2 regions of the Streptomyces sp. CA-288835 genome follow, and region 1 is predicted to be linked to the other one. Evidence: riboswitches for the same ligand, from Rfam matches in the RefSeq annotation. Region 1 holds a riboswitch; the other holds the start of a gene.

Region 1 (3,401 bases):
GTAGCCCTCGGCGTACTTGTTGGTGAGGACCGAGCCCTGGGCCTCCATGACCGCGACCGGAGCGAAGTTCTCCGAGGCGATCATCTCCAGGGTGGACTGCTGACGGTTCAGCTCGGCGTCGACGGCGGCGGCGACGTCCGGGTCGAGTTCGTGCAGGGGCTGGTTCAGAAGCGACATCAGTCAGGAGTCCTTCAGGAGGCGGAGTCGGAGCCGGAGAATTCGGTGTACTCGGCCGCGGAGAGCAGGTCCTTCGGCTCCTCGGCGATCCGTACCTTGAACAGCCAACCCCCCTCGAACGGGGCCGTGTTCACCAGCGCCGGGTCGTCCACGACGTCCTGGTTGATCTCGGTGACCTCACCGGTGACCGGCGAGTACAGATCGCTGACCGACTTCGTCGACTCCAGCTCACCGCAGGTCTCGCCCGCGGTCACCGTGTCGCCGACCTCGGGGAGCTGTACGTACACGACGTCGCCGAGCGCGTTCGCCGCGTACTCGGTGATGCCGACCGTCGAGACGCCGTCCTCGGCGACCGACAGCCACTCGTGCTCCTTGCTGTAGCGCAGCTGCTGGGGGATGCTCATGGCCTGAATTCTCCTGTACGCGGGGGAAGGGTGATGAACGGGTTGTCGTGCGTGACGGGACCGCGGATACGACACGAGACACGACACGCGGATACGAGACGGCACACGGGAACGTACGCCACGTCGGCGTGCCGCCGAACCGCGGGCGGGACTACTTCTGGCGCTTGTAGAACGGCAACGCCACGACCTCGTACGGCTCGTGACTGCCCCTGATGTCCACGCCGACACCCGGCATGCCGGGCGCGGAGTGCGCGGCGTCGACGTACGCCATCGCGATCGGCTTACCGAGGGTCGGCGAGGGCGCACCGGAGGTGACCTCGCCGACGACCTTGCCGTCGGCGACGACCGCGTACCCGGCGCGCGGGACGCGGCGGCCCTCGGCGACCAGGCCGACGAGGACGCGCGGCGGGTTCTTCTCAGCGCGCTCGGCGGCCTCGGCGAGCGCCTCGCGCCCCACGAAGTCGCCCTCCTTCTCGAACTTCACGACCCGCCCAAGCCCCGCGTCGAAGGGGGTGAGCGAGGTCGACAGCTCATGCCCGTACAGCGGCATGCCCGCCTCCAGGCGCAGCGTGTCCCGGCAGGACAGGCCGCAGGGGATGAGGCCCGCCGAGGATCCCGCCTCGGTCAGCGCCTGCCACAACTTCTCCGCGTCGGCCGGGGCGACGAACAGCTCGAAGCCGTCCTCGCCCGTGTAGCCGGTCCGCGCGATCAGGGCCGGGACGCCGGCGACCGTGCCGGGCAGACCCGCGTAGTACTTCAGGCCGTCCAGATCGGCGTCGGTGAGCGACTTGAGGATGGTGGGGGACTCGGGGCCTTGGATCGCGAGCAGCGCGTACGCGTCACGGTCGTCGCGTACGACGGCGTCGAAACCCCCACGAGCAGCGGCGCGCTCGGTCAGGGCGTCAAGGACCACCTGGGAGTTGGAGGCGTTGGCCACCACCATGTACTCGGTCTCTCCGAGCCGGTACACGATCAGGTCGTCGAGGATGCCGCCGTCCTCGCGGCAGATCATGGTGTAGCGGGCGCGGCCGACCTTGACGCTGCCGAGGTTCCCGACCAGCGCGTAGTCGAGCAGCGCGGCGGCCTCCGGTCCGGTGACGGTGATCTCGCCCATGTGGGAGAGGTCGAAGAGACCGGCCTTCGTACGGACGGCCAGGTGCTCGTCGCGCTCGGAGCCGTACCGCAGCGGCATGTCCCAGCCGGCGAAGTCGGTCATCGTGGCGCCGAGCGAACGATGCAGGGCATCGAGGGCTGTGCGGCGTGGAATGGTGCTGCTCATCGGACGGGCTCCCAAGGCATGACGGCGAGGTCGTTCCTCCCCATCTGTCATCGGAACCTGAGAGGTTCGCCATGACCTGTACGGTCAGTGGCTTGCACCGTGGGTGGAGCCGCCGCCCTGACTACCAGGAGACGACCCGCTTTTCAGATGTGCCTCGCCCGCGCGGTAACGGGGCCTGAGAGATTCAAGGGAGGGACTTGCTCCTTCGGCGCCCGGACACCCGTACACCTTCGTGTACACGTACCCGGAACTCTCCCGCGCGGATTCAAACGGCCGGTATGCAGTTGGCGCGCACATCATCGCACGCATCGGTGCGGCACGGCAGGGGGGTCATTCACAGCGGGCCCACAGGCGTTCACAGTGATCTGTGACGGGCCTGTGGCAGGGCAAGAACGAAAACGGAAGGCTGCGCGCATTACCTTCTCTTTACACTCGACGGGGATGGGTCTCCCGACCCGATGGGGAGGACGAACAGCGTGAACAGGACCACGGCTTACGCGACCGGTGCCGCCGTCGCACTGCCCAAGCAGCCCGCTGTCCCGGCTGCCCCGGCCAGGGAGGCGTGCGGCCCGTTCCCGGCGCCCGTCGTCCGTGATCTACGGGAGCGGGCGGGACGCAGTCCGCACGGCCTGCGCTTCGGCGCGGCTGATCTCGTCGTCGTCACGGGCCTGCCGGGCAGCGGCAAGTCGACCCTGATGCGCCGCGCCGTGACGGGCGTACGCATCGACTCGCAGGACACCCGCGACCGCTGGGACCAGCGCCTGTCCCGGTTTTTGCCGTACGCGGTCTACCGCCCTCTCGTGCGTGCCGCGCACTACGCGGGCCTGCGCCGCGCCCTGCGCTCCGGCGAGGGCGTCGTCGTGCACGACTGCGGCACCCAGGCCTGGGTACGCAACTGGATCGCCCGCGAGGCCCGCCGCCGCGGCGGCACGCTGCATCTGCTGCTCCTCGACGTCCCGCCGGACACGGCCCTGGACGGCCAGCGCGAGCGCGGCCGCGGCGTCTCCCGGTACGCCTTCGCCCGGCACCGCGCCGCGGTCGCGCGGCTGTTGCGCTCCGTGGAGAAGGGCGACCTGCCGGAGGGCTGCGGTTCGGCGGTCCTCATCGACCGGTCGGCGGCGGATGTGCTGCGGCGGATCGACTTCGGTGACGGGCGCTCCGCTGGGTGAGGCGGTTCTCCGCTGCGGGTGCGTTGTGGCTGGTCGCTCCCCCACTCTCGACTCCGCTCGAGCGGGGGGACCCCCATCGCGGCGGAGCCGCAAATGTCACAGCCCCGCGCCCCTAAGAGGCCTGCGGCCTCCTTAGGGGCGCGGTAACGAACCGGAGCTCGGGCAGTCGCTCTGGTGGGCGCTAGGGTTTTCCGGCGCAGCGGTTGCTGTGCCAGCAGTGGTTTTCGAGCAGGTGGTAGAGGCAGATGGACTTCCCCGCACAGGCGCACCCTCATCCCCATGTCGGCTGGCCCGGCAACGAGTTGGAGGAGGTGCTCGCCGCGTCCCTGGGCGCCCCGGCGGGGGCGTCGGCTGGGGCGCGGATCGTGGAGG
Region 2 (3,401 bases), 5.6 Mb from region 1:
AGCGCGTAGTCACGGTCGGCGAGGCGCCGCAGATAGCGCAGCATCGCGGTCTCGGAGCGGTGCTGGTGGAACACCGGGTGCGTGAGGTACTCGTCGGTGCGCAGCAGCGCGGCGGGCAGCGTGTCCTCGGCGGAGGCGTCCAGGGCCTCGATGTCACCCTCAACACCGAACGCGGTCCAGACGGCGCCCAGCTGGGTCCGCGTGGTGGTCTCGTCGCAGGCGATGGACAGCTGGTCGGCGTCGACGAGGCGCAGGTTGACCCCGCCCTCGCGCGCCGCCGCGACGATCTCGGCGGCCCTGCCCGGCACCCGGACGGTGAGCGTGTCGAAGTACGCCGCGTGGACGACCTCGACTCCGCCCGCCTTCAGACCGGCGGCGAGGATCGTGGCGTACCGGTGAGTGCGCTGCGCGATCGACCTGAGGCCCTGCGGGCCGTGGTAGACGGCGTACATCCCGGCCATCACGGCGAGCAGAACCTGAGCCGTACAGATGTTGCTGGTCGCCTTCTGCCGGCGGATGTGCTGCTCCCGCGTCTGCAGGGCCAGCCGGTACGCGGTGTCGCCGTCCGCGTCCAGTGAGACCCCGACGAGACGGCCCGGCAGGTTGCGGGCGAACTTCTCGCGCACCGCCATGTATCCGGCATGAGGCCCGCCGAAGCCCATTGGCACGCCGAAGCGCTGCGTCGTACCGACCGCGATGTCCGCGCCGAGCTCGCCCGGCGAGGTGAGCAGCGTCAACGCCAGCAGATCGGCGGCGACGGTCACGATCGCGCCCAGGTCATGCGCCTGCTCGATGACGGGCTTGATGTCCCGTACGGCACCGGAGGCGCCCGGGTACTGGATGAGCACGCCGGTCACACCGCGCTCGGCGACCTCGGCAGGAATGCCCTCAGCGAGATCCGCGACGACGACCTCGACGCCGATCGGCTCGGCGCGCGTCTCGATGACGGCGATGGTCTGCGGCAGCGCGTCGGCGTCGACGAGGAAGACGCCGTTCTTGACCTTGCCCACGCGCCGTGACAGCGCCATGGCCTCGGCGGCGGCGGTGCCCTCGTCGAGCAGCGAGGCACCCGACGTCGGCAGGCCCGTGAGGTCGGCGACCATGGTCTGGAAGTTCAGCAGCGCCTCAAGGCGGCCCTGCGAGATCTCCGGCTGGTACGGGGTGTACGCGGTGTACCAGGCCGGGTTCTCCATGACGTTGCGCAGGATCACCGGCGGCGTGAACGTGCCGTAGTAGCCGAGCCCGATCATCGAGTCGAGGACTTCGTTACGGTCCGCGAGGGAGCGCAGCTCGGCGAGAACCTCGGCCTCGGAACGCGCGGCCGGCAGCCCGAGCGCCTCGGCGTCCTTGATCACATCCGGCACCGCGGCGGCCGTCAGCTCCTCGAGCGAGCCGTACCCCACCTGCGCGAGCATCTTGGCCCGGGCCTCGGTGTCGGGCCCTATGTGGCGCTGCTCGAAGGGGATTCCCCGTTCGAGCTCGGAAAGCGGAATGCGATGGGCGGTCATGTACGGAGGCCTCCTGGTCTGAAACGACCTTCGAGGGCACCACGGAGCGGGTGCCCGGACGGCCTCCCCCTCTGTCATCTCAACCTGAGAGCTTCACCGGCCCGCCGGCGTACGGCGTCCCGGCTTTCACCGTCGGTGAGAGCGGAAGCCGTCAAACACCCGCTCTGCTTTCCAGAGTGGCCTCGTCCGCGCGGTACGTGGGCCTGAGAGATTCCGGGGAGGATTTGCTCCTTCGGCGCCTCCGATGATGCCTTGGAGGACTCTCCCGCACGGGGTCAGCGGCCGTTGACAGCGTACCAGCGGGCATCCCCCGAGTGGCCGCCCGCCGCAAAGTGCCCTTTCGTAGTGCGTATGGATGCGTACTCCTGACGGATGAGTTGCGAGCAGCTGGAGGGCCCGTGCAGACCGACATCGATCCGCGCAACCTGATCGGCCGCAAGGCCTTCGACCGCGACGGCCACAAGATCGGCACCGTCGACGAGGTCTATCTCGACGACGCGACCGGTACGCCGGAGTGGGCGGCCATACGCACCGGCCTGTTCGGCAGGGACGCCTTCGTGCCCCTGGAGCCCAGCGAACTGGTCGAGGGCGCCCTGCGGATCCCCTTCGACCGCGCCCTGATCAAGGACGCCCCCGACTTCGGCGTCGGCCGCCACCTCTCACCGGAACAGGAACTCCAGCTCTACCACCACTACGGCCTCGACGTGACACCCCCGCCTCCCCCACCGGACCGCGACTTCGGCCACTTGGCAGGCTCGGACGAGTCCTGAAGCTCCGCTCCACTGGAGGCCAGTTCGACGGCTGCGGGTCAGTCCGCTTGCGAGGCCTCCTTGGGTCTTCGTCGCACCAGCGGGAGCGGTTCCGCAGGCTCCAGCTCCGGATCGTCGACCCGGAAGGTGCGTACGCGCCCAGGCTCGGAGTCGGGCGTCTCGAACCGCACCGTGACCCGCCCGATCCCACTGCCCTGCACCCACCCGTGCCCGAACTCCGCATGCCGTACGTCATGCCCCGCGGCCCAGCGCCGCAAGGCGGGCGCCTCTTGCTCCCCGGCCGACTCCTGCGGCTCGTCGTGCGCCGGATGCTCCGGCTCCCCCTCGTGTGCCCGTGCCTCCTCCTGTGCCTGAACCTGGGCGAAGAGATCCTCCTGCGTGTAGTCGGCAAGCCCCGAGACCCCGACTCCCAGCAGCCGTACGCCTCCTGTGGTGTCCACGGACTCCAGCAACCTCGCGGCCGCCTCCCGCACCACCGAGGGGTCGTCCGTGGGCCCCCGCAGCGTCTCGGAACGGGTCAGCGTCGAGAAGTCGTACCGCCGCACCTTGAGCACGATGGTCCGCCCCGACAGATGCGCGCCACGCAGCCGCCGCACACACCGGTCGGCGAGCCGCTGCACCTCCATCCGCACCCGCACCCGGTCATGGATGTCCACGTCGTACGTGTCCTCGACAGACACGGACTTGGTGTCCCGCTCGGCCACCACGGCCCGCTCGTCGTGCGCCAGCGCCATGGCGTACAGCCCGGTCCCGTGGGCCTTCCCGAGGAGCCGTATGACCTCGTCCTCACCTGCCTCGGCGATCTCCCCGACCGTCGTGATCCCGGCCCGCCGCAGATGGTCCCCGGTGGCCGGCCCCACCCCGGGCAGTATGCGCACCGACATGGGAGCGAGCAGTTCGCGCTCCGTCCCCGGATCGATCACCACCAGCCCGTCCGGCTTGGCCTGCTCGGAGGCGATCTTCGCCAGCATCTTGGACGCGGCGAGCCCCACCGACCCGGTCAGCCCGGTGACGGCCCGGATGTCCGCGCGCAGCTTCGCCCCCGCCAGCCGCGCCGAAGCCTCGTCCCAGGCTGCTCCCCCGGCCTCCAGATCGACGAACGCCTCGTCCAGACTCAGCGGCT

Evidence for each region. Region 1 has a riboswitch for glycine ahead of gcvT (glycine cleavage system aminomethyltransferase GcvT). Riboswitches for the same ligand answer to the same signal wherever they lie in the genome.
Region 2: linked by a shared signal. The riboswitch ahead of gcvP (aminomethyl-transferring glycine dehydrogenase) and the one ahead of gcvT (glycine cleavage system aminomethyltransferase GcvT) in region 1 are both predicted to bind glycine.

The regions. Positions count from the first base shown of each region.
Region 1 is NZ_JBNJMW010000001.1:3,100,202-3,103,602, reverse strand. It holds gene glyA (serine hydroxymethyltransferase) at 1-177, opposite strand, end outside; gene gcvH (glycine cleavage system protein GcvH) at 192-581, opposite strand; gene gcvT (glycine cleavage system aminomethyltransferase GcvT) at 733-1,860, opposite strand; glycine riboswitch at 1,895-2,013, opposite strand; glycine riboswitch at 2,014-2,128, opposite strand; gene ACQEVY_RS13870 (AAA family ATPase) at 2,337-3,029, shown strand; gene ACQEVY_RS13865 (enhanced serine sensitivity protein SseB) at 3,275-3,401, shown strand, end outside.
Region 2 is NZ_JBNJMW010000001.1:8,742,543-8,745,943, reverse strand. It holds gene gcvP (aminomethyl-transferring glycine dehydrogenase) at 1-1,508, opposite strand, end outside; glycine riboswitch at 1,690-1,786, opposite strand; gene ACQEVY_RS39450 (PRC-barrel domain-containing protein) at 1,907-2,278, shown strand; gene ACQEVY_RS39445 (DNA polymerase IV) at 2,317-3,401, opposite strand, start outside.